DNA from 2 places in the Nonomuraea muscovyensis genome. Region 2 is predicted to be linked to the other one. Evidence: riboswitches for the same ligand, from Rfam matches in the RefSeq annotation. Region 2 holds a riboswitch; the other holds the start of a gene.
The links. Region 2 has a riboswitch for glycine ahead of gcvT (glycine cleavage system aminomethyltransferase GcvT). Riboswitches for the same ligand answer to the same signal wherever they lie in the genome.
Positions count from the first base shown of each region.

Region 1: another riboswitch for glycine. It lies ahead of gcvP (aminomethyl-transferring glycine dehydrogenase); the one in region 2 lies ahead of gcvT (glycine cleavage system aminomethyltransferase GcvT).

Region 1 is NZ_JACHJB010000002.1:86,650-101,758, forward strand. Features, by position in the region: gene FHU36_RS16775 (response regulator) at 1-431, shown strand, start outside; gene FHU36_RS16780 (hypothetical protein) at 576-1,070, shown strand; gene FHU36_RS16785 (phosphoribosylanthranilate isomerase) at 1,081-1,674, shown strand; gene FHU36_RS46340 (GNAT family N-acetyltransferase) at 1,664-2,464, shown strand; gene clsA (cardiolipin synthase ClsA) at 2,655-3,236, shown strand; gene FHU36_RS16800 (mannose-1-phosphate guanyltransferase) at 3,241-5,745, shown strand; gene FHU36_RS16805 (double zinc ribbon and FHA domain-containing protein) at 6,027-6,539, shown strand; gene ftsR (transcriptional regulator FtsR) at 6,563-7,198, shown strand; gene FHU36_RS16815 (bifunctional nuclease family protein) at 7,389-7,859, shown strand; gene FHU36_RS16820 (MerR family transcriptional regulator) at 8,008-8,628, shown strand; glycine riboswitch at 8,652-8,747, shown strand; gene gcvP (aminomethyl-transferring glycine dehydrogenase) at 8,902-11,784, shown strand; gene FHU36_RS16830 (serine hydrolase domain-containing protein) at 11,787-13,241, opposite strand; gene FHU36_RS16835 (tetratricopeptide repeat protein) at 13,408-14,217, shown strand; gene FHU36_RS16840 (hypothetical protein) at 14,393-14,602, opposite strand; gene FHU36_RS16845 (hypothetical protein) at 14,859-15,109, shown strand, end outside.
Region 2 is NZ_JACHJB010000004.1:878,044-893,152, reverse strand. Features, by position in the region: gene bcp (thioredoxin-dependent thiol peroxidase) at 1-174, opposite strand, end outside; gene FHU36_RS41905 (DUF3618 domain-containing protein) at 327-668, shown strand; gene FHU36_RS41900 (amino acid deaminase/aldolase) at 708-1,901, opposite strand; gene FHU36_RS41895 (DUF6286 domain-containing protein) at 2,039-2,638, shown strand; gene FHU36_RS41890 (hypothetical protein) at 2,757-3,302, shown strand; gene FHU36_RS41885 (L-serine ammonia-lyase) at 3,289-4,665, opposite strand; gene gcvH (glycine cleavage system protein GcvH) at 4,718-5,107, opposite strand; gene gcvT (glycine cleavage system aminomethyltransferase GcvT) at 5,104-6,189, opposite strand; glycine riboswitch at 6,224-6,319, opposite strand; glycine riboswitch at 6,320-6,417, opposite strand; gene FHU36_RS41870 (gamma-glutamyl-gamma-aminobutyrate hydrolase family protein) at 6,493-7,182, opposite strand; gene FHU36_RS41865 (3-oxoacyl-ACP reductase) at 7,199-7,963, opposite strand; gene FHU36_RS41860 (aldehyde dehydrogenase family protein) at 7,969-9,312, opposite strand; gene FHU36_RS41855 (glutamine synthetase family protein) at 9,322-10,665, opposite strand; gene eat (ethanolamine permease) at 10,903-12,348, shown strand; gene FHU36_RS41845 (FadR/GntR family transcriptional regulator) at 12,495-13,199, shown strand; gene FHU36_RS41840 (DUF2264 domain-containing protein) at 13,306-15,109, opposite strand, start outside.

The DNA.
Region 1 (15,109 bases), on a different contig from region 2:
AGGACGCCAACGTGCACGCGGCCCTGCGCGCCGGCGCGGTCGGTTTCCTGGTCAAGGACGACGAGCCGGAACGCATGGTCGACGCCGTGCGCCGCGCCTCGGCGGGGGAGCAGCTGCTGGCCCCGTCGGTGCTGCGCCGCGTCGTGGAGGGGTTCCTCGCCGCCGGTGAGCGCGCCGCCGCACCCGCGCCCGCCGGGCTGACCGAACGGGAGCTGGAGGTCCTCGCCCTGGTGGGCACCGGCCTGTCCAACGCCGAGATCGCCGAGGAACTGCACGTCGGGGTCACCACGGTCAAGACCCACGTCGCCGCCGCGATGGACAAGCTGGGTCTGCGCAACCGCATCCAGGCCGCCGTCGTCGCGCACCGCAGCGGCCTGGTGGACGCCTCCTTCCGGCCGGTGCGCCCGCACCCGCGGCGCCTGCGGTCCTAGCCGGGCGACCGGCCGGTCGCCGGCCGGTCGCCCGGCCCGGCGTCATCCCCACGGGGGACCCGCGAATAATCCGCCGGGCTGACGACCGGGCCCGTCCCCGGCGACGACCATGTGGTCCTCCGTTTCCTCAGGAAGGACCTCACCATGCGCGACCCCGGCCAGGACACCTCGCACAACGCCGCTCTCCAGGAAGCCGCCCTCCAGGGGGCGGGCGCGCACGGGGCCGCTCTGCGGGGCGACGCCGCACCGGTCCGGTCCGGGGCGGTGCCCGCCGGGCTGCTGTACGGGCTGCGCATCGCGGTCGTCGCGCACGCCGCCGCCCTGGTCGTGGCCGCCTCGCTGGCCGGCCAGGCGGTGCAGGCGGGCGGCGGCGCCATGGCCGAGAGCCACGTCATGGCCGGGATGCTCTCCCACCTGGTGGCGATCGCCCAGGTCGTCCTCGCCGTGCTCGTCTGGCGGCCCGGGCGCGGAGCCGGCTGGCCCGCGCTCGCCGGCGTCGTGCTGCTGATCGCCGAGATGGGCCAGCACTTCACCTGGGCCATGCTGGGCGCCCACCTGCCGAACGGGGTCGTCATGTTCGGGCTGACCACCGCCATCCTCGTCTGGGCCTGGTCCCCGGGAGCCGCCCGCCGCCGCTAACCTCGACCGTGTGTACGTCAAGATCTGCGGGCTGAGCGAGCCCGAGCACGTGACCGCCGCCGTCGAGGCGGGCGCCGACGCCATCGGGTTCGTGCTGACCGAGAGCCCTCGCCGGGTCGCACCCGAGCGGGCCGCCGCACTCGCCCGCCTGGTGCCCGGCCACGTGCTGACCGTGGGGGTGTTCCGCGGCGAGGACCCGGCGACCGTCCGCGCGGCGGCCCTGGCCGCGCAGGTGGGCGCCGTCCAGTTGCACGGCCGCCACCCGCACGCCGACTTCACGGCGCTCAAGGACCTGGGCGCCACCCTGGTCAGGGCGGTCGACTCCACCGCCGACCTGCGCTGCGGCGCCTTCGACGAGGACCTGCTCATCGTCGACGCGCCCCGCCCCGGCTCCGGCCTGCCGTGGGACTGGGCGGCCGTGCGCGGCCGGCCCACCGGCCGCTGGATGCTCGCGGGCGGCCTCAGCCCCGCGAACGTGGCCGAGGCCGTCGCCGCCGCAGACCCGTGGGGGGTGGACGTGTCGAGCGGCGTCGAGGTGGCGCCGGGGGTGAAGGACTCCGCCCTCATCCGCTCCTTCGTGGCACAGGCGCGCCGTGCGGGCTGAGCTGGCCCGGATCATCGCGTTCGAGCACGGGTTCGCCCGCCGCAGGGCCGGCCGGGTCGTCGAGCAGCGTGGCGGCTTCGCCGTGCTCAACGACCGCTACCCCGGCTCGTACGACGACAACAGGCTGATCATCCGCCCGCCGGGCACCGCTCCGGCCATCGGCGGCGAGACGTCGCCGGGCGCGGGGGAGGCGCCGGCGGCCGGCGAGGTGCTGCGGATGGCGGACGAGGTGCTGGCCGGCCGGGCCCACCGGTACGTGTGCGTGGACGACGACGTGCTCGGCGCCGCCTACGCGCCCGCCTTCGCCGCCGCCGGCTACGCCCACGACACCAACCTGATCATGGTGTTCCGCGGCCGGCCGCCGCAGGACCCGCCGCCGGCCGAGCACCTCACCCTGGAGGAACTGCTGCCCGTGCTGCGCCACGACTGGCGCGAGCTGCTGCCCGACGCCGGCGAGACCGTCGTCGAAGGGCTCGCGCTGCGCGTCGGCGAACGGCTGCGCGGCGCCGACGTGGTGCAGTTCCGGGGCGTACGCGACGCCGACGGTCGGATCGCCGCCAGGGCCGACCTGTACGTGCACGACGGGGTGGCCCAGATCGAGAGCGTGCACACCGGCACCCGCCACCGCGGCCGCGGGCACGCGCGCACGCTCATGACGGCCCTGCTGGCGGAGGCGGCCGGCAACGACCTGGTCTTCCTGGTGGCCGACGACGCCGACTGGCCCAAGGACTTCTACCGGCGCCTCGGCTTCGAGCCGCTGGCCCGCACCCACTCCTTCCTGCGCGCCTGACCCGCGGTCGTCGATCACCCGCGCCCGTTCACCCACCAGCCCCCGCCCGCCCCCGGGAGGCCGGTGGGGACCTTCGGGGAGGCGGGAAGGGGCGCCGGGAGACGGCGCCGGGGACAGCGCGGGAGACGGCCTGGGAGACGGCCCGGCCGGGGCCGCCTGGAGCCACAGGTGACGCAGTAGGGTCTGCTGCGTGAGCGAAACTTCCGCCGAGGACCGGATCTGGACGGTTCCCAACCTGCTGAGCTTCCTGCGACTTCTCGGCGTGCCCGTCTTCCTCTGGCTCGTCCTCGGGCCGAAGGCCGACGGCTGGGCGGTCGCCGTGCTCGCGGTCGCCGGGTTCACCGACTGGCTCGACGGCAAGATCGCCCGCGCGTTCGACCAGACCAGCAAGCTGGGCCGGATCATCGACCCGGCCGCCGACAAGCTCTACGTCTTCGCCACGATCCTGGCGCTGCTCATCCGCGACGTCATCCCCTGGTGGCTGGTGGCCGTCATCCTCGGCCGCGAACTGTTCGTCGCCTGTTTCATCCCCGTCCTCCGCCGGCACGGCTACCGGGCACTCCAGGTGCATTTCCTCGGCAAGGCCGCCATGTTCAACCTCATGTACGCCTTCCCGCTGCTCTTCCTCGCCTCCCACACCGGCTGGTACGCCGACCTGGCGCGAATCACGGGATGGGCCTTCGCTCTGTGGGGAACAGGTCTGTACTGGTGGGCAGGGGCACTGTATGTGGTACAAGTGCGCCGGCTCGTGACTGCGACCACAAAGGAGTGATCGTGTGAAGGCGGTCGTCATGGCGGGAGGCGAGGGCACCCGGCTGCGGCCGATGACGGCCAACCAGCCCAAACCCCTGCTCCCCGTAGCCAACCGCCCGATCATGGAACACGTGCTGCGCCTGCTCAAGCGGCACCGCGTCACCGAGACGGTCGTCACCCTGCAGTTCCTCGCCGCGCTCGTGCGCAACTACTTCGGCGACGGCGACGAGCTCGGCATGAACCTGCAGTACGCCACCGAGGACATCCCGCTCGGCACGGCCGGCAGCGTCAAGAACGCCGCCGACCGGCTGCGCGACGGCAGGTTCCTCGTCATCTCCGGCGACGCGCTGACCGACATCGACCTGACCGACATGGTCCGCTTCCACCGCGAGACCTCGGCCCTGGTCACCATCGGGCTCAAACGCGTCCCCAACCCCCTCGAGTTCGGCATCATCATCGTCGACGAGACCGGACGGGTGCAGCGCTTCCTGGAGAAGCCCACCTGGGGCCAGGTCTTCTCCGACACGGTCAACACCGGCGTGTACGTCATGGAGCCCGAGGTCCTCGACCACGTCGCCGGCGGCGAGCCCGTCGACTGGTCGGCCGACGTCTTCCCCCGGCTGCTCGATGCCGGCGCCCCCATCTACGGCTATGTGGCCGACGGCTACTGGGAGGACGTCGGCACCCACGAGAGCTACCTCAAGGCCCATGCCGACGCCCTGTCCGGGCGGGTCAGGCTGGACCTCGGCGGTTTCGAGCTCTCGCCCGGCGTCTGGGTCGCCGAGTCGGCCTCCGTCGACCCCGACGCGGTGCTCAAGGGGCCGCTGCTCATCGGCGACTACGCCAAGGTCGAGGCGGGCGCCGAGCTGCGGGAGTTCACCGTGCTGGGCAACAACGCGGTCGTGCGCGAGGGGGCCTTCCTGCACCGGGCCGTCGTGCACGACAACGTCTACCTCGGCCCCGGCGCCCACCTGCGCGGCTGCGTCATCGGCAAGAGCACCGACGTGATGTCCGGCGCCCGCATCGAGGAGGACGCCGTCATCGGCGACGAGTGCGTCATCGAGTCCGAGGCGTACATCTCCAGCGGCGTCAGGGTCTACCCGTTCAAGACCATCGAGGCCGGCGCGGTCGTCAACACCAGCGTCATCTGGGAGTCGCGCGGCCAGCGCAGCCTGTTCGGCCCGCGCGGCGTCAGCGGCCTGGTCAACGTCGAGATCACCCCCGAGCTGTGCGTAAGGCTGGCCAGCGCGTACGCCACCACCCTGAAGAAGGGCGCCCAGGTCGTCACCTCCCGCGACTCCTCCCTGGCCGCCAGGGCGCTCAAGCGGGCCGTCATCAGCGCGCTCACCGCCAGCGCCATCAACGTGCTGGACCTGGAGGCCGCCCCGCTGCCGGTGGCCCGCTTCCACACCGCCCGCGAGTCCGTCGCCGGCGGCATCGCGCTGCGCACCACCGCCGGCGACCCGCAGAGCGCCGACATCGTGATCATGGACGACCGGGGTGCCGACCTGCCCGCCGCCGCCCAGCGCAAGCTGGAGCGGGTCTTCTCCCGGCAGGAGTTCCGCCGTGCCTTCCCCGGCGAGATCGCCGAGCTCAACTACCCCGCCCGCGTCGTGGAGGACTACACCCACGAGCTGCTGCGCCGCATCGACATGACCGGCATCGACGGCATGAAGGTCGTCGTCGACTGCGCCGGCGGCACCTCCTCGCTCGTCCTGCCGACCCTGCTCGGCCGGGTCGGCGTGGACGTGCTCACCGTCAACGCCCGCCTCGACGACACCTCGCCCACCGAGACGCTCGCCGAGCGCCGCCGCGACCTGCAACGCCTGTCGGAGCTCGTCAGCTCCTCCCGGGCCGCCTTCGGCGTCCGCTTCGACCCCGTGGGCGAGCGCATCGCCCTCGTGGACGAGATGGGCCAGCTCATCGGCGAGGAACGCGCCCTGCTCGTGGTGCTCGACCTGGTGGCCGCCGAACGCCGGGGCGGCCGGGTGGCGCTGCCCGTCACCACGACCAGGGTCGCCGAGCAGGTCTGCCGCTTCCACGGCGTCCAGGTGCGGTGGACCCCGACCACGCTCGACGCGCTCACCTCGGCCGCCGCCGACCACGACATGATCTTCGCGGGCGACGGCAGGGGCGGCTTCGTGGTGCCGGAGTTCTCGCCCGCCGTCGACGGGCTGGCAGCGTTCATGCGGCTGCTCGGCCTCGTCGCCCGCACCCGGCTCTCGCTCAGCCAGATCGACGCCCGCATCCCCCTGGCGCGGCTGCTGAAGCGCACCGTGCCGACGCGGTGGGCGGCCAAGGGAGCCGTCATGCGCTCGGTCATCGAGTCCGTCGAGGCGGGACCCGGGCGGCACCGGATCGACACGACCGACGGGGTGCGGGTGACCGGCGACGACGGAAGCTGGGTGCTCATCCTGCCCGCCGCCACCGAGCCCGTCACCGACCTGTGGGCCGAGGCTCAGGACGTCGACACCGCCCAGGCGCTCCTCGAACGCTGGGCCCGCGTCGTCGAACAGGCGGCCGGCTGAGCTCCCCGGACGAGCCTCTGAGAGGAATGTCACCCTCCGTAACGGGGTGCAGGGGTTCGCATAGAGCCGTGCAAGATCGTATCGTGTAAAGGCGCGGCGGCATGGACCTGCGGGCTCGGGCGGCGGTAACTTTGTCACCGTCCGAACCCGTCGTCCAGCGCCCCGCCTTGACCTTTGCCGTTCAGCAGCGTAAGTTGCGGCATTCGCAAACTTGAAGAGCGAAGCGAGGCGCGCCCCGAGCACCGTCGCCGCGTCTTCGCGGTAGGAGGCCGAGCCGATCGATGCCGAGCGTCTACTGCACGCAGTGCGGGCACGCCAACCCCGAGGATGCCCGTTTCTGTTCCCGTTGTGGGTCTCCGCTGACCAGGCCCGAGGTCAGCGCCGACACGACATCGACGATCTCCGTCGCGGGAATCGAGGCGTACGAGGCTGAGACCGGCAACATGTTGCTGGCCGAGCAGGCGCTGGTCGAACAGCTGCCGCCGGGCACGGCGTTGCTCACGGTGACCAGGGGCCCCAACCAGGGCAGCCGGTTCCGCCTCGACAAGGACCTCACCACCACCGGGCGCCATCCCGAGAGCGACATCTTCCTCGACGACATCACGGTCTCGCGCCGCCACGTCGAGTTCTACCGTCACCGGGGCGGCCAGTTCTCCGTGCGCGACGTGGGCAGCCTCAACGGCACCTACGTCAACCGCGAGCGCATCGAGGAGGTGCCGCTGCACTCCGGCGACGAGGTGCAGATCGGCAAGTTCCGTCTCCTGTTCCTCATGCGGAGCGCCGGCGGCGCATGAGTTCGCAGGCGGCACGCTCGCACATGAGCATCGGGGAGGTCCTCGCCCTCCTGCAGGGCGAGTTCCCCGACGTCACGATCTCCAAGATCCGCTTCCTGGAGGGTGAGGGGCTCATCGAGCCCGAGCGCAGCCCGTCGGGCTTTCGCAAGTTCACCCACCTGCACGTGGAGCAGTTGCGCTACATCCTCACCGAGCAGCGCGACCACTACCTCCCGCTGCGGGTGATCAAGGATCGGATGGCCGAGGAGCTCGGCCGCCCCCGCGCCGTCCCCGGCGCGCAGGAGACGCAGGAGGTGCGGCTGAGCCGTGCCGAGCTGCTGGAGGCGGCCGGGATCGACGACGGGACGCTCACCGAGCTGGAGGACTACGGCCTGCTCGCCGCCCGCGCCAGGCGCTACGACCAGGACGCGCTGGAGGTGGCGCGCACCGTCGGCGCGCTGGCCCGCTTCGGCCTGCACGCCCGTCACCTGCGCGCCGTCAAGGCGGCGGCCGAGCGTGAGGCGGGGCTGGTCGAGCAGACCGTCGCGCCGATACTCAAACGGCGCGCGCCCGGCGCGATCGGCGAGGCGGACGAGGTGGCCCGGGAGGCCTCCACGCTGCTGCTCGACCTGCACGCCGCGCTGGTGCGCATCGGCGTGCGCACCGTCCTGGGAGGATGAGCCGCCCGGCCGGGGGCGGCCGCGCCGCCGCTGTGCCGCGCGGCCGAGCCTCCGGGGGTGCCGGACGGCCGAGCCGGACCGGGCCCCTCCGGCGGGACATTCGGGGCCTGCCGGGTGTTACGTTGAATTGCAGAAGCGGACCACCAATGACCTGTGCCGGGCCACCGGCCAGTCGAATACGGAGCAGCCCGTGTTGCAGATGGAGGTCGTGGGCGTACGCGTTGAAATGCCCACAAACCAGCCGATCGTCTTGCTCAAGGAGGCACACGGGGAGCGGTTCCTGCCCATCTGGATCGGCATGACCGAGGCCACGGCCATCGCGCTGGCCCAGGCCGAGGAGCCGCCGCCGCGGCCGCTGACGCACGACCTGTTCAGGGACGTGCTGAGCGCCCTGGGTGTCGGTCTGCGTGCCGTCAACATCGTCGCCCTGCGCGACGGCATCTTCTTCGCCGACCTGGTGTTCTCCAACGGGGTGGAGGTGAGCGCGCGGCCGTCCGACTCGATCGCGCTCGCCCTGCGCACCGGGGCGCGCATCTTCGCCAGCGAGGAGGTCGTCCAGGAGGCCGGAGTGATCATCCCCGACGACCAGGAGGACGAGGTGGAGAAGTTCAGGGAGTTCCTTGACACGATCACGCCCGAAGACTTCGGCAGGGCGGGGTAGGTATTTCAGTGCATTTACGCTTCACGACGCGCCGAGCCGGATCGTTGACTGAGCATGGTCACGGTCCTACGGTGCAAGTGAAACCCGTGGTCGCCCTTTTACGAACCCCCAGATCAGGCCACGGGATGAGAGAAAGCCGGAGGTCCGCGTGGCGGTCAGCAGCGGCGAGGGAAAGACAGCCGGCCAGGAAGATTCGGTGCGGCGCGAGAGCGCCCGGCAGCGTGCCGGGGAGCAGGGCCTGCTCTTCGACGAGCAGCCGACGGCGTTGCCGGCGGACATCGGATACCGTGGCCCGACGGCCTGCGCGGCTGCCGGCATCACCTACAGGCAGCTCGACTACTGGGCGCGCACCGCTCTGGTGGAGCCCACGATAAGAGCCGCCCAGGGCTCGGGTTCCCAGCGGCTCTACAGCTTCCGCGACATCCTGGTGCTCAAGGTCGTCAAGCGCCTGCTCGACACCGGGGTGTCCCTGCAGCAGATCCGCACCGCCGTGCAGCATCTGCGTGATCGCGGGGTGGCCGACCTCGCGCAGATCACGCTCATGAGCGACGGCGTCAGCGTCTACGAGTGCACCTCGGCCGACGAGGTGATAGACCTGCTCCAGGGCGGTCAGGGCGTGTTCGGCATCGCGCTCGGCCGGGTCTGGCGGGAGGTCGAGGGCAGCCTCGCGGAGCTGCCGGGGGAACGAGCGGCGGTCGCGGACAGCGTCCCGGCCGACCACCCCGCTGACGAGCTGGCCCAGCGGCGACGGGCGCGCCGCCTGGGGTAGTAACCTGGAGAGCGCAAGGCTGACGACCCCGTGCGGGAGAGTCCCCGGGCACGTCCCAGGGGGCGCCGAAGGAGCAACCCTCCCCGGAATCTCTCAGGCACCTGTACCGCTCGGGTGAGGCGACTCTGGAAAGCAGCCGCGCCCGCCAGGCGCGTCTCACCGACGGTGCAAGCCCTCTGCGGGTGAAGCTCTCAGGTCGAGATGACAGAGGGGGAGATCCGGCACACGCCCGCGCCCTGGCGCCGGTCTCCACAGCCTCGGGAGGCATCTTCCATGACCGACCTGTCAGCCCCGCCGTTCTCGACCCGGCACATCGGCCCGTCCGAGCCCGAGCGGCAGCGCATGCTCGAGGCCGTGGGCTTCGAGTCCGTGGCCGACCTGGTGGCCGTGGCCGTCCCGGAGGCCATCAGGGCCAAGGACCGGCTCAAGCTGCCCGCCGCCGCGAGCGAGACCGAGGTGATCGCCGAGCTGCGCGACCTGGCCGGGCGCAACGAGGTCTTCACCTCCATGATCGGCCTGGGCTACCACGACACCGTCACGCCCGCCGTGATCCGCCGCAACCTGCTGGAGAACCCCGGCTGGTACACCGCCTACACGCCGTACCAGCCCGAGATCTCGCAGGGCCGCCTGGAGGCGCTGCTCAACTTCCAGACCGTCGTCGCCGACCTGACCGGCCTCGACGTGGCCGGCGCGTCCCTGCTCGACGAGGGCACCGCCGCCGCCGAGGCGATGACGCTGGCGCGCCGGGCCGGCAAGTCCAAGAGCGACGTGTTCGTGGTCGACGCCGACGCGCTGCCGCAGACCAAGGCGGTGCTCGCCACCCGCGCCGAGCCGCTCGGCATCACGCTGGTGGAGCACTCCCTCGACGGAGACCTGCCCGAGTGCTTCGGCGTGCTCGTGCAGTACCCGGGCGCCTCCGGCCGGCTGCGCGACTTCCGCGCCGTCGCCGAGGCCGCGCACGACGCCGGGGCGCTGGTGGTGGCCGCCGCCGACCTGCTGGCGCTCACCCTCCTCACGGCGCCGGGCGAGCTGGGCGCCGACATCGCGATCGGCTCGTCGCAGCGCTTCGGCGTGCCGTTCGGCTTCGGCGGCCCGCACGCCGCCTACATGTCGGTGCGCGAGGGCCTGCAGCGGCAGCTTCCCGGCCGCCTGGTCGGCGTGTCCGTGGACGCCGACGGCGACCCCGCCTACCGGCTCGCGCTGCAGACCCGCGAGCAGCACATCCGCCGCGAGAAGGCCACCAGCAACATCTGCACCGCCCAGGTGCTGCTCGCCGTCATCGCGGGCATGTACGCCGTCTACCACGGGCCCGAGGGCCTGCGCCGGATCGCCGCCCGCACCCACCGGCACGCCGCCGCGCTCGCCGAGGCGCTGCGCCGCGGCGGGGTCGAGGTCGTGCACGGCGAGTTCTTCGACACCGTGCTGGCCCGGGTGCCCGGCAAGGCCGCCGAGGTGGTCCGCCTGGCGGCCGGGCGGCGCGTCAACCTGTGGCGGGCCGACGACGACCACGTCTCGATCGCCTGTGACGAGACGACCACCCCCGCCCACCTGGAGCGGGTGCTGGCCGCGTTCGGCGAGGCCCTCGACCGGCCGGCCGTCGCCGGTGACGAGCTGGCCGGGCTGCTCGCCGACGACGGGCTCGACCGGCTGCCCGCGGCGCTGGCCCGCGAGTCGGCCTACCTGACCCACCCGGTCTTCCACAGCCACCACTCCGAGACCTCGATCCTGCGCTACCTGCGCCGGCTGCAGGACAAGGACATCGCGCTCGACCGGTCGATGATCCCGCTCGGCTCCTGCACGATGAAGCTCAACGCCAGCACCGAGATGGAGCCCATCACCTGGCCGGAGTTCGCGGCCATCCATCCGTACGCGCCCGAGGAGCAGGCGGCCGGCTACCTGGAGCTGATCAGCACTCTCGAGGACTGGCTGGCCGAGGTCACCGGCTACGACGCGGTGTCCCTGCAGCCCAACGCCGGCTCCCAGGGCGAGCTGGCCGGGCTGCTGGCCATCCGCGCCTACCACCGCGCCAACGGCGACGCGGCCCGCGAGGTGTGCCTCATCCCGTCGTCCGCCCACGGCACCAACGCCGCCAGCGCCGTCATGGCCGGCATGCGCGTCGTCGTCGTGGCCTGCGACTCCGACGGCAACGTCGACCTGGCCGACCTCGACGCCAAGATCGCCAAGCACCGCGACGCCCTGGCCGCGATCATGGTGACCTATCCGTCCACGCACGGCGTGTACGAGGAGACCATCACCGAGATCTGCGCCAAGGTGCACGAGGCGGGCGGCCAGGTGTACGTCGACGGGGCCAACCTCAACGCGCTGGTCGGACTGGCCAAGCCGGGCGAGTTCGGCGCCGATGTGTCCCACCTCAACCTGCACAAGACGTTCTGCATCCCGCACGGCGGCGGCGGGCCCGGCGTCGGCCCGGTCGCGGTCCGCGCCCACCTGGCCGGCTACCTGCCCGGCCACCCGCTGCGCGACGGCTCCGCGGACCCGGCGACGTCCGACCGCGTCGGCCCGGTCTCGGCGGCCCCCTACGGCTCGGCGGGCATCCTGCCGATCTCGTGGGCCTACATCCGCATGATGGGCTCCGACGGCCTCACCGCCGCCACCCAGCAGGCCATCCTGTCGGCCAACTACCTCGCCCGGCGGCTCGCCCCCCACTACCCGGTGCTCTACACCGGGCGTGGCGGGCTGGTGGCCCACGAGTGCATCGTCGACCTGCGGCCGATCACCAAGGAGACCGGCGTCACGGTCGACGACGTGGCCAAGCGGCTCATCGACTACGGCTTCCACGCGCCGACCATGTCGTTCCCCGTGGCCGGCACGCTGATGATCGAGCCGACCGAGAGCGAGGACCTCGCCGAGCTCGACCGGTTCGCCGACGCGATGATCGCCATCCGCGGCGAGATCGCGAAGGTCGCGTCGGGCGAGTACGACCGCTCCGACAACCCGCTGCGCAACGCCCCGCACACCGCCGAGGCCGTCGCGGCCGACGAGTGGCCCCACCCCTACACCCGGACCGAGGCGGCCTACCCGGTGCCCGCGCTGCGCGACGGGAAGTACTGGGTGCCGGTGCGCCGCATCGATCAGGCCTACGGCGACCGCAACCTGGTGTGCTCCTGCCCGCCGCTGGAGGCGTACGAGGACTGACCTCAGGCCACCTTGGGGGTGGCGCGCATCCCGACGTAGACGCAGGGCGTGCCGTCCGACAGGGCGGCGAAGACGACGGGCATGTGGTCCTCGCCGAAGGGCGAGCCGGCTCCGGAGGCGGCGAACACCGCCTCCGACACCGGCGTCAGGTCCGCCTCCAGGGGTGGCGAGAAGTCCTTCATGCCGTCGACGAACTCGTACCTCAGCCGGGCGGCGCCGTCGTCCCCCCGGCTGACGGTGATGACGACGCCTTCGCGCCGGTAGGTGCCGAGGTGCGGGGTGAGGTCCACGGCGGGCGGCTGCGCGGGCGGCCCGAACGGGGGCGGCATGGTGACGCCGGCCAGTTCGGCGAGCAGCTCGCCGAACAGGTCGGCGTACAGCCGGCGGGCGGCGCCGCCGTTGGTCAGCAGCACCACGGCGACGCCCGCCCCAGGGACGACGCGCAGGTAGGCGTACTGGCCGATGGCGGCGCCGTCGTGGCCGTAGCCGGTGACGCCGTCCCAGTCGTACAGGGTCCAGCCGAGGCCCCAGCCGTCGGCGCTGACCGTCCACTTGTCGGGGACGTCGGCCTCGCGGCGCTGCATGGCCGCGACCGCCTCGGCCGACAGGACACGGGTGCCGTCGGGGGCGGTGCCGCCGTCGAGGTGCATCCGGGCGAAGCGGGCGACGTCGCCCGCACTGATGAGCACCCTGCCGTACGGGCCGGCCGAGCGGGGCATCAGGTCCCAGGCCGGGGCCGGGTCGGGGTCCCGGCCGGCCTCGCCGAGGTGGCTCATGGCCACGCGGAAGCGCAGCGCCTCCTCGGGCAGCGTCATGGAGTGCTCCAGCCCGAGCGGGGCGAACAGCCGCTCCTTGAGCGCCTGGTCCCAGGTCAGGCCGGTCAGCACCTCGACGACCCGGCCCAGCACGACGTAGCCGAGGCTGCCGTAGGACAGCGCGGTGCCGGGCGGGCAGTCCAGGGGCACCCCGCGGGCGGCCTCGACGTACCTGGCCAGGCAGTCGTCGCCGCGGCCGGAGTCGTGGGTGAAGTCGTTGGTCAGCCCGCCGGTGTGGCTGAGGAGCCGGCGGATGGTGATCGTCCTGGTCGCCTCCTCGTCGGGGGTGCCGAACTCGGGCAGCACCTCCGCGACCGGCTGGTCCAGGCGCAGCAGCCCTTCGTCGACGAGCCGCATCACCAGGGTGGCGGTGTAGACCTTGGCGATCGAGCCCGACTGGAAGATCGAGCCGGGCCTCACCTCCACTCCGGTGCCGCGGTGCAGGACGCCGCTGGCCAACTCGTGGATCCGGCCGCCGGTCAGGACGGCCAGCGTCGCTCCGGGGACGTGGTGGGCGGCGCGCAGCTCGTCGAGCCGTGCCTGCCAGCGGGCCACGGGGAAGTGCTCGCCGCCCGAGCCGCTCGCGCCCCGGTCACCGGCCGCCTGCCCGGTGCCGTCATGGTCGTGGGTCACGTCGTTCATGATCACTCCTCCGCTGGAGCGCACGGTGCGCTCGCTGTGCGAACACTGTACGCAGCGTAGGATGATGTTCGCAAACGGATGTCCCAGACCTTCCCCGGCAAGCAGGCAGACATGATCGTCAGAACTCGTTAGGCTCGGGGCGATCGCCGCCGAAGGGGAGCCTTTCGTGACATCTTCAGAGCTGGAGACCCCGCCTCTGGACACCGCCCGCCGCCTGGCCGAGCAGGGCGATCTCGACGGCGCGGCGGCCATCCTCACCGAGCTCGCCGCCGACCCCCACGGGCCCGACCGGGCGCAGGCCGCCGTCGGCCTCGCCGTCGTCCTGGAGGAGCGGGGCGACGTCGAGGGCGCCCGCGCCGCCGCCCGGGCCGCGCTCGCCACCGGGCATCCCGAGTTCGCCGCCCAGGCGGCCTGCCACCTCGCCCAGGGTTTCGAGCGCGAAGGACGGGCCGAGCAGGCGCGGGGCGCCTGGCAGGCGGTGCTCGGGGTGGGCACGCCCGCCTACCTGCCGCTGGCCCACCTGGCGCTGGCGCGGCTCGCCATACAGGCCGGCAACGACGGCGAGGCCGAGCAGGCGCTGCGTCAGGCGCTCGCGACCGGCGACACCGCCGGCGACTCCGAGCTGGCCGCGCACGCCGCCCAGCAGCTCGCCGACCTGCTCCTGGAGCGCGGGCAGGCGGGGGAGGCGGCCGACCTGCTCCTCGACGCGCTCACCGTCGCCCCGGCCGAGTCGGTGCCGCGGCTGCGGGTCCAGCTCGGGATCGCGCACCTGGAGCTGGCGTGCGCGGAGTTCGCGGGCGCCGTCGAGGACGGCGCCGACGCCGGCACCGGCGCGCTCGCCATCGAGCTGCTGGCCCGCACGCTGCCCCTGCGTGGCCGCGACGAGGACGCCGGCCAGGTGTGGGCGTACGGGCTGGACCACGAGGACGAGACCCTAGCCGCCGAGGTGCGCCTGCGCCTGGGCCGCGACACCTGACCCGGGCACCGGCACCTGTGAAACAGGTGCGGTCCGAACGCGGCTTATCGGGCGGCGCGGGGCGAGATGGAGCGTCGCCGCTTGGAGCAGGAGGCGGAGGTTGCCGCTCCAAGCGGAGGTGGCGGGGAGCCTGATGGCCCTTGGGTCAGAGGCGTTGCTCGTCGAAGGGATCGCCCTACGGGCCGGGGACCCCGCGACCCAGCAAGTCGACCATGTGCTGCAGCATGACGGACGTCTGATCGATGTATCCATTGAGTGGTTCGGCCGGGCCGCTCACGATCTCGATGTCGTCCCAGGCGTCAGCAGCGGCCACGCCGAAGGGGAGAATCGCGCCGGCCACGACAAGGGCGGTGGTCAAGGCGCTGCGGAGGATGAGTCTGGTCATGGCATTCCTTTGCTGTCGGTTGGCGAGCGGACCGTACCGCAGCCTTCATAGCACAGAGTCGCTGAGTTGTCGCAGCGAGTCACGGATGGTGGGTGCGGCAGCCCTACGACGTGGCCGCGCTCGACGAGCTCACCGACGAGCAGAGCGCGGCGCTGCTCGGCCATCTCGCCGCTTGGCCAATGTCGTCAGCGGCACCGATGCCAGACGGAAGCCCCGCCCACGGGCGGGGCTTCGTCTTACCCGCGAGGGAACACCGATGCTCGACGACCTCCCCGGTACGACCGTCATCGCGCTGCGGAGCTCCCTCACCTGGCGGTCGAACGACACCGGCCGTAAGGGCGGCGCCGACTCCGAGATCGTCAACCTCCTCAACTGCCTGCCCGAGCACCGGACGATGACCATGACGACGAGGCGGCCGACTCGCAGGACAGCGAGGAACCGGAGGGCAAGCGACCAGGGCGAGCAGCAGGACGACCGAGCCGCACATGTGCGCGTCGGCCGAGTGGT
Region 2 (15,109 bases):
GTTGTCGCGGAAGTCGCACGCCTGCTTGGTGCAGCCCGGGGTCATCGCGGCAGGGTAGAAATAGAGGATCACCCGCTTGCCGCGGAGGTCGTCGAGCGCGACGGTCTTTCCGTCGGCGGCGGGTAGCGTGAACTCGGGCGCGGCGTCGCCGGGCGCGAGCTTGGTTTCGGTCATGGGGCCCTCCAGAGTTCTTCCAGCAAAACCTACCGGCCCGCCTGCTGTGCCGTACGGCGTGCCGACCTGACAGACTGATCACGGCCAGAGCGGGTGTGCCCGTCCCGATCTCGGGGACGAGGACGACCATGAGCGTGGTCGAGAGGAGATCCATGGCTGACACCGATCCCGACGAGCTGGAGCGGCGGATCGCGCGGACGCGCGCCGAGTTGGCGCAGACGGTCGACGCCATCGCCGACCGGGTGAGCCCCAAGCGGGTCGCCGAACGCACGGTGGCCGACGTGCGGACCCGGGCGGGACACTTCGTGGCGTCCGTGGGTGACGCGCTGGGCGTCGCGCCTCGGTCGCTGCCTCGGGCCGGGGACGGCGCCGACGCCGACCGGCTCTGGGAGGAGGAGCCGCCCAACCTGGCGCCGGTGCTGATCGGGCTGGGCGCCGTGCTCGTGGTGGGCGCGGCCGTCGCGCTCCTGCGCCGCCGCGGCCGCCGCCGCTGAGGCGGGCGCAGGGGACGGCCGGCGGGCGGTCGCGGCGGGTCAGAGGAAGGTCTTGCCCTCGCCGCGGTAGGTCGGCACCGACTCCACGAGCGTGTCGCCCTCCACCAGGTGGAGCGTGGCGAACCGCTCGCACAGCTCCCCGGCCTTGGCGTGCCTGAACCACACGCGGTCGCCCACCCGCAGGTCGTAGGCCGCCTCTCCGAGCAGAGGCGTCTGCACCTCGCCGGCGCCCTCGTCGGGGGCGTAGCGCAGGCCCGCGGGCAGGTACGGCTGCGGCAGGCGCATCGGGTCGGCGGGGCCCGAGGCGACGTAGCCGCCGCCGAGCACGGTGACCGTGCCCGGGGCGGGCCGCCGGACGACCGGCAGGGCGAACAGGGCGGCCGGCCGGCCGGTGAAGCCGCTGTAGAAGTCGAACAGGCGGGGATGGAAGAACCCCGATCCGGCGGCCACCTCGGTGACGGCCTTCTCGCGCACGGTGCGCTCGACCGAGCCGGTGCCGCCGCCGTTGACGAACTCGAGGTCGCACAGCCCGCTGACGGCGTTCACGACGCGGCCGCGGCGCAGGATGAGGTCGCGGGCCGAGCGGGCCTGCATGATCCGGATCGCCCGGCTGATGAGGGCGTTGCCGGGTGGCGTGTCGCCGACGCCGGCGATCTGCGCCTCGTAGGCGAGCAGCCCCACCAGGCGGAACCCGGGACGCTTGGCGATCTCGGCGGCGATCTCGGCGGCCTGCTCGGGCTCGCGGACGGGGGAGCGGAGCGCACCTGCCCGGAACTTCCCGCCGAGGGCCACATATCCGGCATCGATGTCCAGGCAGATGCGGAGCTCCTGGCGGGGCCGGCTCTGGGCCAGCACGCGGTCGAGGTGGTCGAGGTGCTCGGTGGAGTCCACGGTCAGCGTGATCTCCCGGGCCGCCCGGGGGTCGCCGGCGAGGGCCGTGATCGCCTGCCGGTCCGCCGTCGGATACGCCACCAGTACGTCGGTGAACCCCTCGGCGACCAGCCAGAGCGCCTCCGGCAGCGTGAACGCCATCAGGCCCCGGAAGCCGTCCATGGCCAGGATCCGGTCGAGCACCGGCCGGGAGCGGATGGATTTGGTCGCCACCCGGATCGGCTTGCCCGCCGCCCGCCGGACGAGATCCGCGGCGTTGGCGCGCAGGGCGACGAGGTCGAGCATCGCGAAGGGCGGGTCGAGAGCCGCTGTGGCGCGGTCGTAGCGCGGGCGGTCGTCCATATCGGCAGCGTATCCGCATATCCGGCAAATGAACATGAGGGCAGTTCACGTTGTCCGGATGGCTCGTAATGATCCTGCAAACCGGCGGCGAGGGCGGGACCCCCGGCCGCCTCGCCCCTGTACCTCTGATCGGTGTGATGACCACGTTCCAGCAGATACTCCCCGGTGCCGGCGTCGCCGCGGACGAGAGCCCGCTCCGCCGGTCCACCCGGGCGCTGCGACCTGCTCGCACACCCGCGGGGGCCGTGGTCGCGTTCATCCTGACCGTCGTGCTCGCGGGCACCGCGGCCGAGGTGGTGTCGGCGCTGCTGGGGAGCCCGCTGCGGTGGCTGCCGGTGGATCGCGTCCTGGAACTGGCGGGCCGGCACACGTGGAGCGAGCTGCCGTTCGCCGCGCTGTGGGTGGCGGGAGCGGGGCTGACGCTGCTGGGGCTGGCCGTCCTGCCGGGCCGCTGCAGGCTGGTGCCGGTCGAGACGTCCGACCCGAAGATCGTCATCGGGATCACCCGGGTGGGACTGCGCCGCACCCTGCGAGCCGTCGCGGAGGAGGTCGAGGGCGTGGACCGGGCCCGGGTACGGCTGCGCAGGCGCACGATCGAGGTCGCCGTGGTGACCCGGGCGGAGAGCACGGGCGCGATGCTCAGGCAGGTCGGTATCGCCGTGGGCGACCGCCTGGCCGGGGTGGGCACGCTCGCCGCGGGAGAGGTCGTGGTGCGCCTGCGCAGGAAGGGGCGGTGATGCGGGAAGGCGCGGCGATGCGGGAAGGCGCGGTGATGCGGGAAGGCGCGGTGATGCGGCGGGAGACCGACGGGCGGTCGCCGCGGCGGGACGAGCGGTCACGGTGGAGGGAGCGGTGATGCGGCAGTACGGGGGCAACCGGATCGGCCTGGCCGTCGTGGGCGCGCTGTTGCTCCTCGCCGCGGCCTACATGTGGCTGCGCGGCAAGGGCAAACTGCCGGGGCTGCCGCCGCGGGCGAAGGTGCTGCCCGACCGCACGGCCGAGGCCATCGCCGACCAGCCGTGGGCGCTGTGGGCGGCGGCGCTCGGGATGGTGCTGCTGGCCCTGGTGACACTCCGCTGGCTGCTCATCTGCCTGGGCTGGGGCCGGCGGGGGTTCCGGTCGGGCACGGGGACGGCCATGCTGTGCGTCGGGCTCAAGGACGTCGAGGGGCTCAGCCGGGCCGGGGTGCGCGTGGTGGGCGACGGTGTCCGGCTGCGCGTCGCCGTCACCTGTCCGCCGTCGGCCGACGTCGGCGCGATGGCGGGCAAGCTCGACCGCGACATCGTGGGCCGCATCCGCCGGGAGGTCTGCGACGACGAGGTCGGCACGATCGTCCGCCTGCACGTCCGCCGGCAGTCCTCCCGCCAGTCCTCCCGGCAGGCGTCCGCTAGCACTCGATGACGTTGACGGCGAGGCCGCCGCGTGAGGTCTCCTTGTACTTGTCGAGCATGTCGCGGCCGGTGTCGCGCATGGTCTTGATGGCCTTGTCCAGGGCGACGAAGTGGCGGCCGTCGCCGCGCAGGGCGATGCGGGCGGCGGTGATGGCCTTGATGGAGGCGACCGCGTTGCGCTCGATGCACGGGATCTGCACCAGGCCGCCGATCGGGTCGCAGGTCAGGCCCAGGTTGTGCTCGATGCCGATCTCCGCGGCGTTCTCCACCTGCTCCGGGGTGCCGCCCAGCACCTCGGTCAGCCCGGCCGCGGCCATCGAGCAGGCCGAGCCGACCTCGCCCTGGCAGCCGACCTCGGCCCCGGAGATGGAGGCGTTCTCCTTGAACAGCACCCCGATCGCCGCCGCCGTCAGCATGAAGCGGATCACGCCCTCGTCGTCGGCGTGCGGCACGAACCGCGAGTAGTAGGTGAGCACGGCCGGGATGATGCCCGCCGCGCCGTTCGTCGGGGCGGTGACGATCCGCCCGCCGGCCGCGTTCTCCTCGTTGACCGCCAGGGCGAACAGCGACACCCAGTCCATCGCCTGCAACGGATCGGTGCCGGCGGTCTCGCTCTGGAGCCTGCGGTGGAGCTGGTTGGCCCGGCGCTTGACCTTCAGGCCGCCGGGCAGGACGCCCTCCTTGCCGATGCCCCGCTGGACGCACTCGGACATGACGCGCCACAGGTTGAGGATACCGGCGCGGATCTCGGCCTCGGTGCGGCCGAACGCCTTCTCGTTCTCCAGCATCAGCGCCGAGATGGACAGCCCGGTGTTGGAGCAGTGCTTGAGTAGTTCCTCGGCGGTGGTGAACGGGTGGGGCAGCACGGTGTCGTCGGGCTTGATGCGGTCGGCCCCGGTGGCGTTCTCGTCCACCACGAAGCCGCCTCCGACGGAGTAGTAGACCTTCTCCCGCACCACCGTGCCGTCGCCGGAGCGGGCGGTGAAGCGCATGCCGTTGGGGTGGCCGGGCAGCGAGATCTTCCGCTCGAAGACGAGGTCCTCCCCGACGACGAACGGGATCTCCTGGTGGCCGAACAGCCGGAGCGTGCTGGAGGCGCGCATCTCGGCCAGCCGGGCGTCGATGCCGTCCACGTCCACGAGTTCGGGCTTGTCGCCCGACAGGCCCAGCAGGACGGCCTTGTCGCTGCCGTGGCCCTTGCCGGTCAGCCCGAGCGAGCCGTACAGGATGGCCTCGACGCGGGCCACCCGGTCGAGCAGGCCGTCCTCGTGCAGGCCGCGCGCGAACCTGTGCGCGGCGGCCATCGGCCCGCCGGTGTGGGAACTGGACGGGCCGATCCCGATCTTGAAGAGGTCGAAGACGCTGATCGCCATTGATGTGCGCCCTTCATGAGGGCCGGGGCCCGGCCGGGCCCCGGCGGTTCGGTCAGGACTCGCCCGAAGTGAGTGCCTTGTACTCCTCGGCCGAGAGCAGGTCCTCGGGGTCGCCCTCCACGCGTACGCGGAACATCCAGCCCTCGCCGTAGGGGTCGTTGTTGACCAGCGAGGGGTCGTCCACGACGGCCTGGTTGACCTCGACGACCTCGCCGCCGAGCGGGGCGTAGATCTCGCTCACCGACTTGGTGGACTCCACTTCGCCGACCGAGTCACCGGCCTGGACGGTCGTGCCGGCCTCGGGAAGCTGCACGTAGACCACGTCGCCCAGGGCCTCGGCCGCGTACGCCGTGATGCCCACGGTCACGTTGACGGACTCGTCGAGCCCGGCCACCCACTCGTGTTCCTTGGTGTAGCTCAGCTCGTCGGGGATGTTGCTCACTTGTTCCTCCTGTAGAAGGGCAGCTCGACGACGTCCACTGGTTCGTGGCTGCCCCGGATGTCCACGGTCAGACCTTCACCGGCGCCGGCGTCGACATAGGCCATCGCGATGGGCTTGCCCAGGGTCTGGGAAGGGGCCCCGCTGGTGACCTCGCCGACGACGGCACCGTCCTTGGTGACCGGGTACCCGTGACGGGGCACCCGGCGACCCCGCGCGACCAGGCCGGCCAGCCGGCGCCGCGGCGGCACGTCCTTGACCGCCTCGAGCGCCGCCCTGCCGACGAAGTCGCCGGGCTTGTCGAATTTCACCACCCTGCCCAGCCCCGCGTCGAACGGGGTCAGGTCCGCGTTCAGCTCGTTGCCGTACAGCGGCATGCCCGCCTCCAGCCGGAGCGTGTCGCGGCTGGACAGTCCCGCGGGAATGAGCCCGGCGGACTCGCCGGCCGCGGTCAGGGCGTGCCAGAGCGGCACCGCGTCCTCGGCGGCCACGAACAGCTCGAACCCGTCCTCGCCGGTGTAGCCGGTGCGCGCGATGAGCGCCTGCCGCCCGTCGACGAGGCCGGGCAGGCCGGCGTAGTACTTCAGCCCGGCCAGGTCGGCGTCGGTGAGCGTGGCGAGGATCTCCTGGGCGCGCGGCCCCTGCACGGCGATCAGGGCGTACTGCTCGGACCGGTCGTCCACCACCGCGTCGTACGCCTCGGCGCGCCCGGTCAGCTCACGGGCCACCAGCTCGTAGTTGGAGGCGTTGGCCACGACCATGAACTCCTCCTCGCCCAGCCGGTAGACGATGAGGTCGTCGAGCACGCCGCCGCGCTCGTTGACGATCATGGTGTAGCGGGCGCGGCCGACGGCCACCGCCGACAGGTGACCCACCAGGGCGTAGTCGAGCGCCTCGGCCGCCTGCGGCCCGGTCACGAAGATCTCGCCCATGTGTGAGAGGTCGAACAGGCCGGCGGCCTTGCGCACGGCGTTGTGCTCGGCCGACTCGCTGCCGTAGCGCAGCGGCATGAGCCAGCCGGCGAAGTCGGTCAGCGTGGCGCCGAGACTCTCGTGGACGTCTCGCAGCGGTGTGGGTCGTGACATGAAGCGCACCTCTGGGCAGGGTCGGATGCCAGCATCCTCCCCCTCTGTCATGGATGCCTGAGAGCTTCGCCCGAGTTTTGCCGGACTTTCACCTTCGGCGAGGCCCGCGGGCCTGCTTTCCAGAGGTCACCTCGGCCGTGCGGTCCTTTGCCTTGAGAGGTTTGCGGGGAGGGCTTGCTCCTTCAGGGGCTCTGGATGGCTACCAGGGCGCTCTCCCGCACGGTGTCGCCGGTGATGCCGCCAGCCTAGTGCCGGGACGGGGTCGTTGTCGCGCGGCGGCTTCCACCAGGGCGGCCGCGACGGTCAGCAGGCGGCGACCAGCGCCTCGAACAGCGCGCAGTCGGTGGCGGCCTCCGGATGCCACTGGACCCCCACGGCGAAGTGCCGCGACTCCAGCTCCACGGCCTCGATCGTGCCGTCGTCGGCCACGGCCGTGACGGTCAGGCCCAGCGCGAGCCGGTCGACGGCCTGGTGGTGGTAGTGCGGCACCTCCACGGGCTCGGCGCCCAGCGCCTTGGCCACCCGCGAGCCCGGCGTGGCGCAGACGGGCAGGTGGCCGAAGCGGCCGGGGGCCGGGGCGTGCTCGGTGTGGCGGACCACCTCGGGCAGATGCTGGTGCAGGCTGCCGCCGAGAGTCACGTTGAGCACCTGGAGCCCCCGGCAGATGCCCAGGTAGGGCAGCTCCGCGTCGAGCGCGGCCGACAGCAGGTCGAACTCGGTCGTGTCGCGCGCCGGGCGGAGGTAGCCGGTGCTCTCGTGCTGCTCGGCACCGTACCGGCGGGGGTCGATGTCGCCCCCGCCGGCCACGATGAGCCCGTCGAGCCGCCCCACCAACTCGGCCGGCCGGCCGGCGGGCGGCAGCAGCACCGGCTGGCCGCCCGCCCGCTCCACCTGCTCCACGTACGTGTACGGCAGGAGCGCGACGGTCATGTCCCACACGGTGAACCGGGCGGGCTCGACGTAGGTGGTGATGCCGATGACGGGACGACTCACGATGACTCCAGGACTCTCACAGGGGTGTCACGTACGCGCCGGAGATCCCGCCGTCCACCAGGAACTCCGACCCCGTGATGAACGACGAGTCGTCGCTGGCCAGGAACGCCACCGCGGCGGCGATCTCCGTGGCCTCGGCGAAGCGGCCCATCGGCACGTGCACCAGGCGGCGCTGCGCGCGCTCCGGGTCCTTGGCGAACAGCTCCTGCAGCAGCGGCGTGTTGACCGGGCCGGGGCACAGGGCGTTCACCCGGATGCCCTCGCGCGCGAACTGCACGCCGAGCTCGCGCGACATGGCGAGGACGCCGCCCTTGGACGCGGTGTAGGAGATCTGCGAGGTGGCCGATCCCATGACGGCCACGAACGACGCCGTGTTGATGATCGAGCCCTTGCCCTGCCGCTGCATGTACGGGATGACGTGCTTGCAGCACAGGTAGACGCTCGTCAGGTTCACCTCCTGGACGCGGCGCCACGCCTCGATCCCGGTCTCCAGGATGGAGTCGTCGTCGGGCGGCGAGATGCCGGCGTTGTTGAAGGCGATGTCGACGCTGCCGTAGGAGTCGAACGCCGTCTGGTACATCCGGGCGACGTCGGCCTCGCTGGTCACGTCGGCCTTGATGTAGCGGCCGCCGACCTCGGCGGCGGCCTTGGTGCCGGCCTCCTCGTCGACGTCGACGCACACCACCCGGGCGCCCTCCTCGGCGAAACGGCGCGCCGTGGCGAGCCCGATGCCGCTGCCCGCGCCGGTGATGACGGCGACGCGCTCCTGCAAACGCTGCATGTGAGTCACTCCGATGAGATGAAGACGTTCTTGGTCTCGGTGAACGCCGCCAGGGCGTCGGGGCCGAGCTCGCGGCCGAGTCCCGACTCCTTGAAGCCGCCGAACGGCGTCCAGTAGCGCACCGACGAGTGCGAGTTGACCGACAGGGCGCCGGCCTCGACCGCCCTGGCCACCCGCAGGGCCCGGCCGACGTCACGCGTCCAGATGGAGCCGCTCAGGCCGTAGCGGGTGTCGTTGGCGATCCGCACGGCCTCCGCCTCGTCCGCGAACGGAACCACGGACACGACCGGGCCGAAGATCTCCTCGGTGAAGGCGCGGTCGGTGACCTTGGAGGTCAGCACGGTCGGCGGGAACCAGTAGCCCTTGCCGGACGGGCACGCGCCCTGCAGATAGGGGGCGTCGTCGACGAAGCCCCGCACCCGGTCGAGATGCTCGGCGCTGACCAGCGGCCCCATCTCGGTGTTCTCGTCGAGCGGGTCGCCGACCTTGACCCCGCGCACGGCCTGTCCGAGCCGGTCGAGGAACTCGTCGTAGACCTCGGCCTGGACGAGCAGCCGCGAGCGGGCGCAGCAGTCTTGTCCCGAGTTGTCGAAGACCGCGTACGGGGCGGTCCGCGCCGCCTTGTCGAGGTCGGAGTCGGCGAAGACGATGTTCGCCGACTTGCCGCCGAGCTCCAGCGTGATGCGCTTGACCTGGGCTGCGGCCTTGGCCGCGATCTCCTTGCCCACCTCGGTCGACCCGGTGAACACGATCTTGGCCACGCCGGGGTGCTCGACCAGCCGGGCGCCCGCGACCTCCCCTGCCCCGGGCAGGACCTGGAGCACCCCCTCGGGGAGGCCCGCCGCCAGGGCCAGCTCGGCCAGCCTCAGCGCGGTCAGCGGGGTCCACTCGGCGGGCTTGACGATGACCGTGTTGCCCGCCGCGAGCGCCGGGGCGAGGCCCCAGCTCGCGATCAGCATCGGGAAGTTCCAGGGCACGATGACGCCCACCACGCCCAGCGGCTCCTGGAACGTGACGTCCACGCCCCCGGGCACCGGGATCTGCTTGCCGTGGTTGCGCTCGGGCGCCCCGGCGTAGAAGTGGAGGACGTCGCGCACGCTGCCCGCCTCCCAGCGGGCGTTGCCGATCGGGTGGCCGGCGTTGGCCGTCTCCAGCCGGGCCAGCTCCTCGCCGTGCTCGCCGACCAGGTCGGCGAACCTGCGCAGCAGCCGCGCCCGGTCACCGGGCGACACCTCGCGCCAGGCCGGGAACGCCTTCCTGGCACGCTCCACGGCCCGGTCGACCTCGGCCGCGTCGGCCAGCTCCACGTCGGCGACGACCTCTTCGGTCGCCGGATTAATGATCTTCATGCCCTTCCGTCACATCCGTTCGAAGCTGCGGAACAGCTCCCAGTCGGTCACCGCCGCGTCGAAGGCCGTCAGCTCGACACGGGCGTTGTTGGCGTAGTGCTCGACCACGTCGTCGCCGAACGTCGCGCGGGCCAGCTTCGAGCGCTCGAACAGCTCCAGCGCGTCACGCAGCGTGTGCGGCACGGTCTCGGCGCCCGAGGTGTAGGCGTTGCCGGTGAACGCCTCCTCCAGCGCCAGCTCCTCGTCGATGCCGCGCAGTCCCGCCGCCACCAGCGCCGACACCGCCAGGTACGGGTTGACGTCGCCGCCCGGCACCCTGTTCTCGATCCGCAGCGACTCCCCGTGGCCCACCAGGCGAAGCGAGCAGGTGCGGTTGTCCACGCCCCACTTGACCGCGGTGGGGGCGAAGCTGCCCGGGACGTAGCGCTTGTAGGAGTTGATGTTGGGCGCGTACAGCAGGGTCAGCTCGCGCATGCAGGCGAGCTGTCCGGCGATGAAGCGGGCGCCCAGCTCCGACAGCCCGTGCGGCCCGTCGCCGGCCATCACGGGCTCGCCGTCGAGGCCGCGCAGCGAGATGTGGATGTGGCAGGAGTTGCCCTCCCGCTGGTTGGGCTTGGCCATGAAGGTGATCGACTTGCCCTCCTGGGCGGCGATCTCCTTGGCGCCGTTCTTGTAGACGACGTGGTTGTCGCACGTCTTCAGCGCCTCGTCGTAGCGGAAGGCGATCTCGTGCTGGCCGAGGTTGCACTCGCCCTTGGCCGACTCGACGTACAGGCCGGCGCCCTCCATCTCGAGGCGGATGCGGCGCAGCAGCGGCTCGATGCGGGCCGTGCCGAGCAGGGAGTAGTCGACGTTGTAGAGGTTGGCGGGGGTCAGGTCGCGGTAGCCGCGCTTCCAGGCGTCCTCGTAGCTGTCGTCGTAGACGACGAACTCCAGCTCGGTGCCGACGTAGGCGGCCAGGCCGCGCTCGGCCAGCCGGGCGAGCTGGCGGCGCAGGATCTGCCGCGGGGAGGCGGCGACCTCTGCGCCGTCCACCCAGGTCAGGTCGGCCATGAGCATGGCGGTGCCCTCCTGCCAGGGCACTTTGCGCAGGGTCGACAGGTCGGGCTTCATCACGAAGTCGCCGTAGCCGCGCTCCCACGACGACATGGCGTAGCCCTCGACGGTGTTCATGTCGACGTCCACGGCGAGCAGGTAGTTGCAGCCCTCGGAGCCGTGGTGGAGCACCTCGTCGAGGAAGAAGCGGGCTGAGAGCCGCTTGCCCTGCAGCCGGCCCTGCATGTCGCACAGCGCCAGCAGGACCGTGTCGATCCGGCCGGCCTCGATGTCGGACCTCAGTTCCTCGACTGTCAGGCTCACGGGCGTCCCTTCCGCGAAAAGTCTGGAAACAGACCATTGAAGGCATGCAAACACTGTGCGGTGGCCGCTGTCAATCCCCTGCCTCGAAGGGTGCTTTTTACCTGATCGTCACAGTCTGGGGCTTGACGGGCGGGCCGGAGAAGCGAAACATCACCGCAAAGAGCTATTGGTCCGACCGTAGCCCATTGAACGGGCAGCGGCCCGGCCCGCGCCGGAGGTGGCAGAACCGTGGTGCACAGCAAACGACACATCCATGGGGTCGACTACGAGAAGGTGTCAGCCGACTATCTGGAAAAGCGCAAGCTCCAGAAGGGCGCAGCGGGGTGGGTGCTGCTCGCGGGGCTCGGCGTGGCCTACGTCATCTCGGGGGACTTCGCGGGCTGGAACTTCGGCCTGGAACAGGGCGGCTGGGGCGGCCTGCTGATCGCCACCGTCCTGATGGCGATCATGTACACCTGCATGGTGCTGGGGCTGGCGGAGATGTCGTCCAGCATCCCGGTCGCCGGAGCCGGCTACGGTTTCGCCCGCCGCGCCCTCGGCCCGCTCGGCGGCTTCGCCACCGGGGTGGCCATCCTCATCGAGTACGCCGTGGCGCCCGCCGCGATCGCCGTGTTCATCGGGGGCTACGTCGAGGCGCTCGGCCTGTTCGGGCTCACCAACGCCTGGCCGGTCTACCTGGTGGCCTACATCATCTTCGTCGGCCTGCACCTGTGGGGCGTCGGCGAGGCGCTCAAGGTGATGTTCGTGATCACCGGCATCGCGCTCGTGGCGCTGGTCGCGTTCACGGTCGGGATGATCCCCAAGTTCGACGCGGCCCGGCTGTTCGACATCGCGCCCACCGACGCGCCCGGGGCCAGCACGTTCCTGCCGTTCGGCGCCGTCGGCGTCTGGGCCGCGATCGTCTACGCCATCTGGTTCTTCCTGGCCATCGAGGGCGTGCCGCTGGCGGCCGAGGAGGCCCGCGACCCCAGGCGCGACATGCCCAGGGGCATCATCGTCGGCATGATGGTGCTGCTGGTGACGGCGGCGTTGATGCTGCTGCTCGTGCCCGGCGGCGGTGGCTCCAAGGCCATCTCCACCAGCGACAGCCCGCTGCCCGACGCCGTCAGGATCGCCTACGGGGGCGACAACTTCCTCGCCGACTTCGTCAACTACGTCGGCCTGGCCGGCCTGGTCGCCAGCTTCTTCTCGATCATCTACGCCTACTCGCGGCAGCTCTTCGCCTTGTCGCGGGCCGGCTACCTGCCCCGGTGGCTCTCGGTCACCGGCAAGCGGCGCACGCCGTACCTGGCGCTGATCGTGCCCGGCACGGTCGGCTTCCTGCTCGCGGCGATCACCCGGGCGGGCGACCTCATGATCCAGATCGCGGTCTTCGGGGCGACGATCTCGTACGTGCTGATGATGCTGTCGCACATCGTGCTCCGCAGGCGCGAGCCGAACCTGGAGCGGCCGTACCGGACACCGGGCGGCGTCGTCACCACCGGCATCGCGCTGGTGCTGGCCCTGGCCGCGGTCGTCGCGGTCTTCCTGGTCGACGTCGTCGCCGCGCTGTGGGTGGCGGGCATCTTCGTCGCCCACCTGGCGTACTTCTGGTTCTACAGCCGGCACCGCCTGGTCGCCAACGCCCCGGAGGAGGAGTTCGAGGCGATCGAGCGGGCCGAGTCCGAGTTGGCCTGACGCGCGTTCGGGTTAGGGTCGGCCAGTGACGGCACCAGTGACCCGACCCAGAGGATGACGTGGAGCAGCCAGCGCGGCAGGAGCGGGGGGCACGGCCGGACACGCCAGGAGGCGACGGCCGGCGCCCCCTGACGGGCCTGGGCCCGTTGACGGTGCTGCGCCCCGTGCGGGCCGGCAACGCCTTCGAGGAGACCGTCGAACGCCTCCTGCAGGTGATCAAGCTGGGCGCCGTGGCGCCGGGCGAGAAGCTCCCGCCGGAGCGGGAGCTCGCCGTCCGGCTCGGCATCAGCCGCGTCACCCTGCGCGAGGCCATCCGAGCCCTGCAGGACGCGGGCTACCTCGACGTACGGCGGGGCCGCTACGGCGGCGCGTTCGTCACCTACACCCCGCCCGCGCCCGGCACCGGCGTGCTGCGCAAGGTGGTGACCGACATGGGCACCGCCGACCTCAACGACGCGCTGACGTTCCGGATGGCCGTGGAGTGCGGCGCGGCCCAGGCGCTGGCCGCCACCACGCTCACCGCCGAGCAGCGGGCGCTGTTGCGCGGCCGGCTGATGGACCTGGAGGAGGCCCGTGTCGAGGACTACCGCCGCCTCGACACGGCCTTCCACCTGTCCATCGCCGAGCTGACGGGCTCCTCGCTGCTGGCCTCGGCCTGCGCCGACGCCCGGCTGCGGGTCAGCGACCTGCTGAACGCCATCCCCATGCTGCAGGTGAACCTCGATCACGCCGCCAGCCAGCACCAGGCCATCGTGGCGGCCATCCTGGCGGGCGACCCGGAGGCGGCCCGCCGCGCCGTGGCCGAGCACCTGGAGGGCACGGCCGCGCTCCTGCGCGCCTTCCTCGGCTAGCGACCTCGGCTGGCGGCCCGGCCGGCTGTCCGCAGGTGGTGACGGGGCCGTGCGGGTCAGGTGGTGACGGGGCCGCGTGGGTCAGGTGGTGACGGGGCCGCGTGGGTCAGGTGGTGACGGGGCCGTCCGGGGTGAAAGCGTGTGCCGTGCCGCCCGGCCAGGTCACCACCACCTGCCCGCCGTCCGCCCGCACCGTGGGCAGGCCCGCTGCGCCGGTGCCGGGCACGCCCGCGCCGGCCCGCCCGTCGGCCCGCCCGTCCGCCCGCTCGTCGGCCCGCCCGTTGAGACGCCCGTCGGGACGCCCGTCGGGACAGTCCGCGCCGGACAGGACGGCCGGTTCGTCCTCGCCCGCGAGGACGGCCACGGCGACGGCCCAGCCGTCCTCCGCGACGCCGTCCAGCGCGGGCACCAGGGCCGGGGCACCGAAGGCGGTCCCGTCCGGGGCCTCGACAGCCTCCGCCCGCTCGTAACCGTGCAGGCCCGCGAGCAGCGTGCCCAGCCCGTCCGGGGAACGCAGGACGACGGCGGGGCCGCCGCCGGGCGCGGCTGCGGCGGCTGCGGTCATCTCGGATGTGGCGGGCACGGTAGGTGTGGCGCCGGCGCCTGTGGCGGGTGTGGCGATCTCGGCTGCGGTGGGCGCGGCGGGTGTGGTGGGCAGGGTGGGTGTGGCTGGGGGAGCGGGTGTGGCGGTGGCGTGGTGGAGGGCCCAGCCCGTCTGGCGGACGCGCGAGCCCGGCGCGACCCGATGGATCCGCACCTCGACGGGGCCGCGCACCACGCTCACGCTCTCGACGCCCGCGCTGCGGGAGGCCGCCCAGGCGGTGTCGCCGAGCGTCCCCGCGCCCGCGGGGGTGAGCGGGCCGCGCGCGGCGAGAGTGCCGTCCTCGGACACCAGGCCGAAGTGGTTGTCCGGGACGGCGCCCGGCGTGGTGGGGGCGGTACGCGTGGAGTAGGCGTAGCGGTCGTAGAGGGGGTCGTCGGCGTACTTCTCGCTGCCGTGGTTGAGCACCCGGGCGATGCCGCCCGAGTTCTGCACCAGGAAGCCGGGGCCGGGCAGGGCGGCGGTCCCCGACGGCCCCGGCTCCTCGGGCGCGGTCCACACCGGGTGGTCCGGCGGCAGCAGCAGGCCGAGGAACGCCTTCGAGGCCCAGTACGGCGACGCCCAGCCGGAGTAGGGCTGCAGCGTGGGCTCGTACGGGCCGTACCAGCCGAGGGTGAGCAGGCCGTCCGGCGACAGCGCCCCGCGGTCGAGGAAGCGGCGCAGGACGCCCGAGGCGATCCGCCGCGTCCGCCCCGGCGCGAGCGGGGTCGCGTCCAGCAGCGCCCCGGCGAACAGCGACGTCACGGCGCCGAACCGGTAGGTGAGAGAGCGGCCGTGGTACAGCATGCCGCCGTCGGCGTCGAACGTCAGCGCGTATCCTGCCAGGAACTCCCGCAGCCGCTCGCCGTGCACGCCGGCCTCCCGGCCCGACAGGTGGGCCAGCAGCGCGGGGTAGAGGTGCAGGGCCCAGCCGTTGTAGTGGTCGAAGGCTCGGCCGGGGCCGTCGGAGTACCACCCGTCGCCCGCGTACCAGGGCTCGACGCGCGCCAGCCCGCGCTCCACCGCCGCCCCGGCCTCCCCGGTGTGCAGCCCCACGGCGTTCAGGAAGCCGCCCACAGTGGCGGGGAACATCACCCAGTTGCTGTCGGCCGGCTCGTGGCGCAGCGTGGCGGCCAGGTAGCCGGCCGCCTCCGCCTGGACCTTCTCCTCCAGCCGGTCCCACAGGTACGGGCGGGTCAGCCAGAGGCCCAGCGCGATCGAGGCGGCCTCCACCATGGACTGCGTGCGGTCCCCGACCGGCTGCCACACGCGCGGCCCCGCCTCCAGGCCCCGCGCGTACGGGGCCAGCAGCCCGGGATCGCCGCCGCCG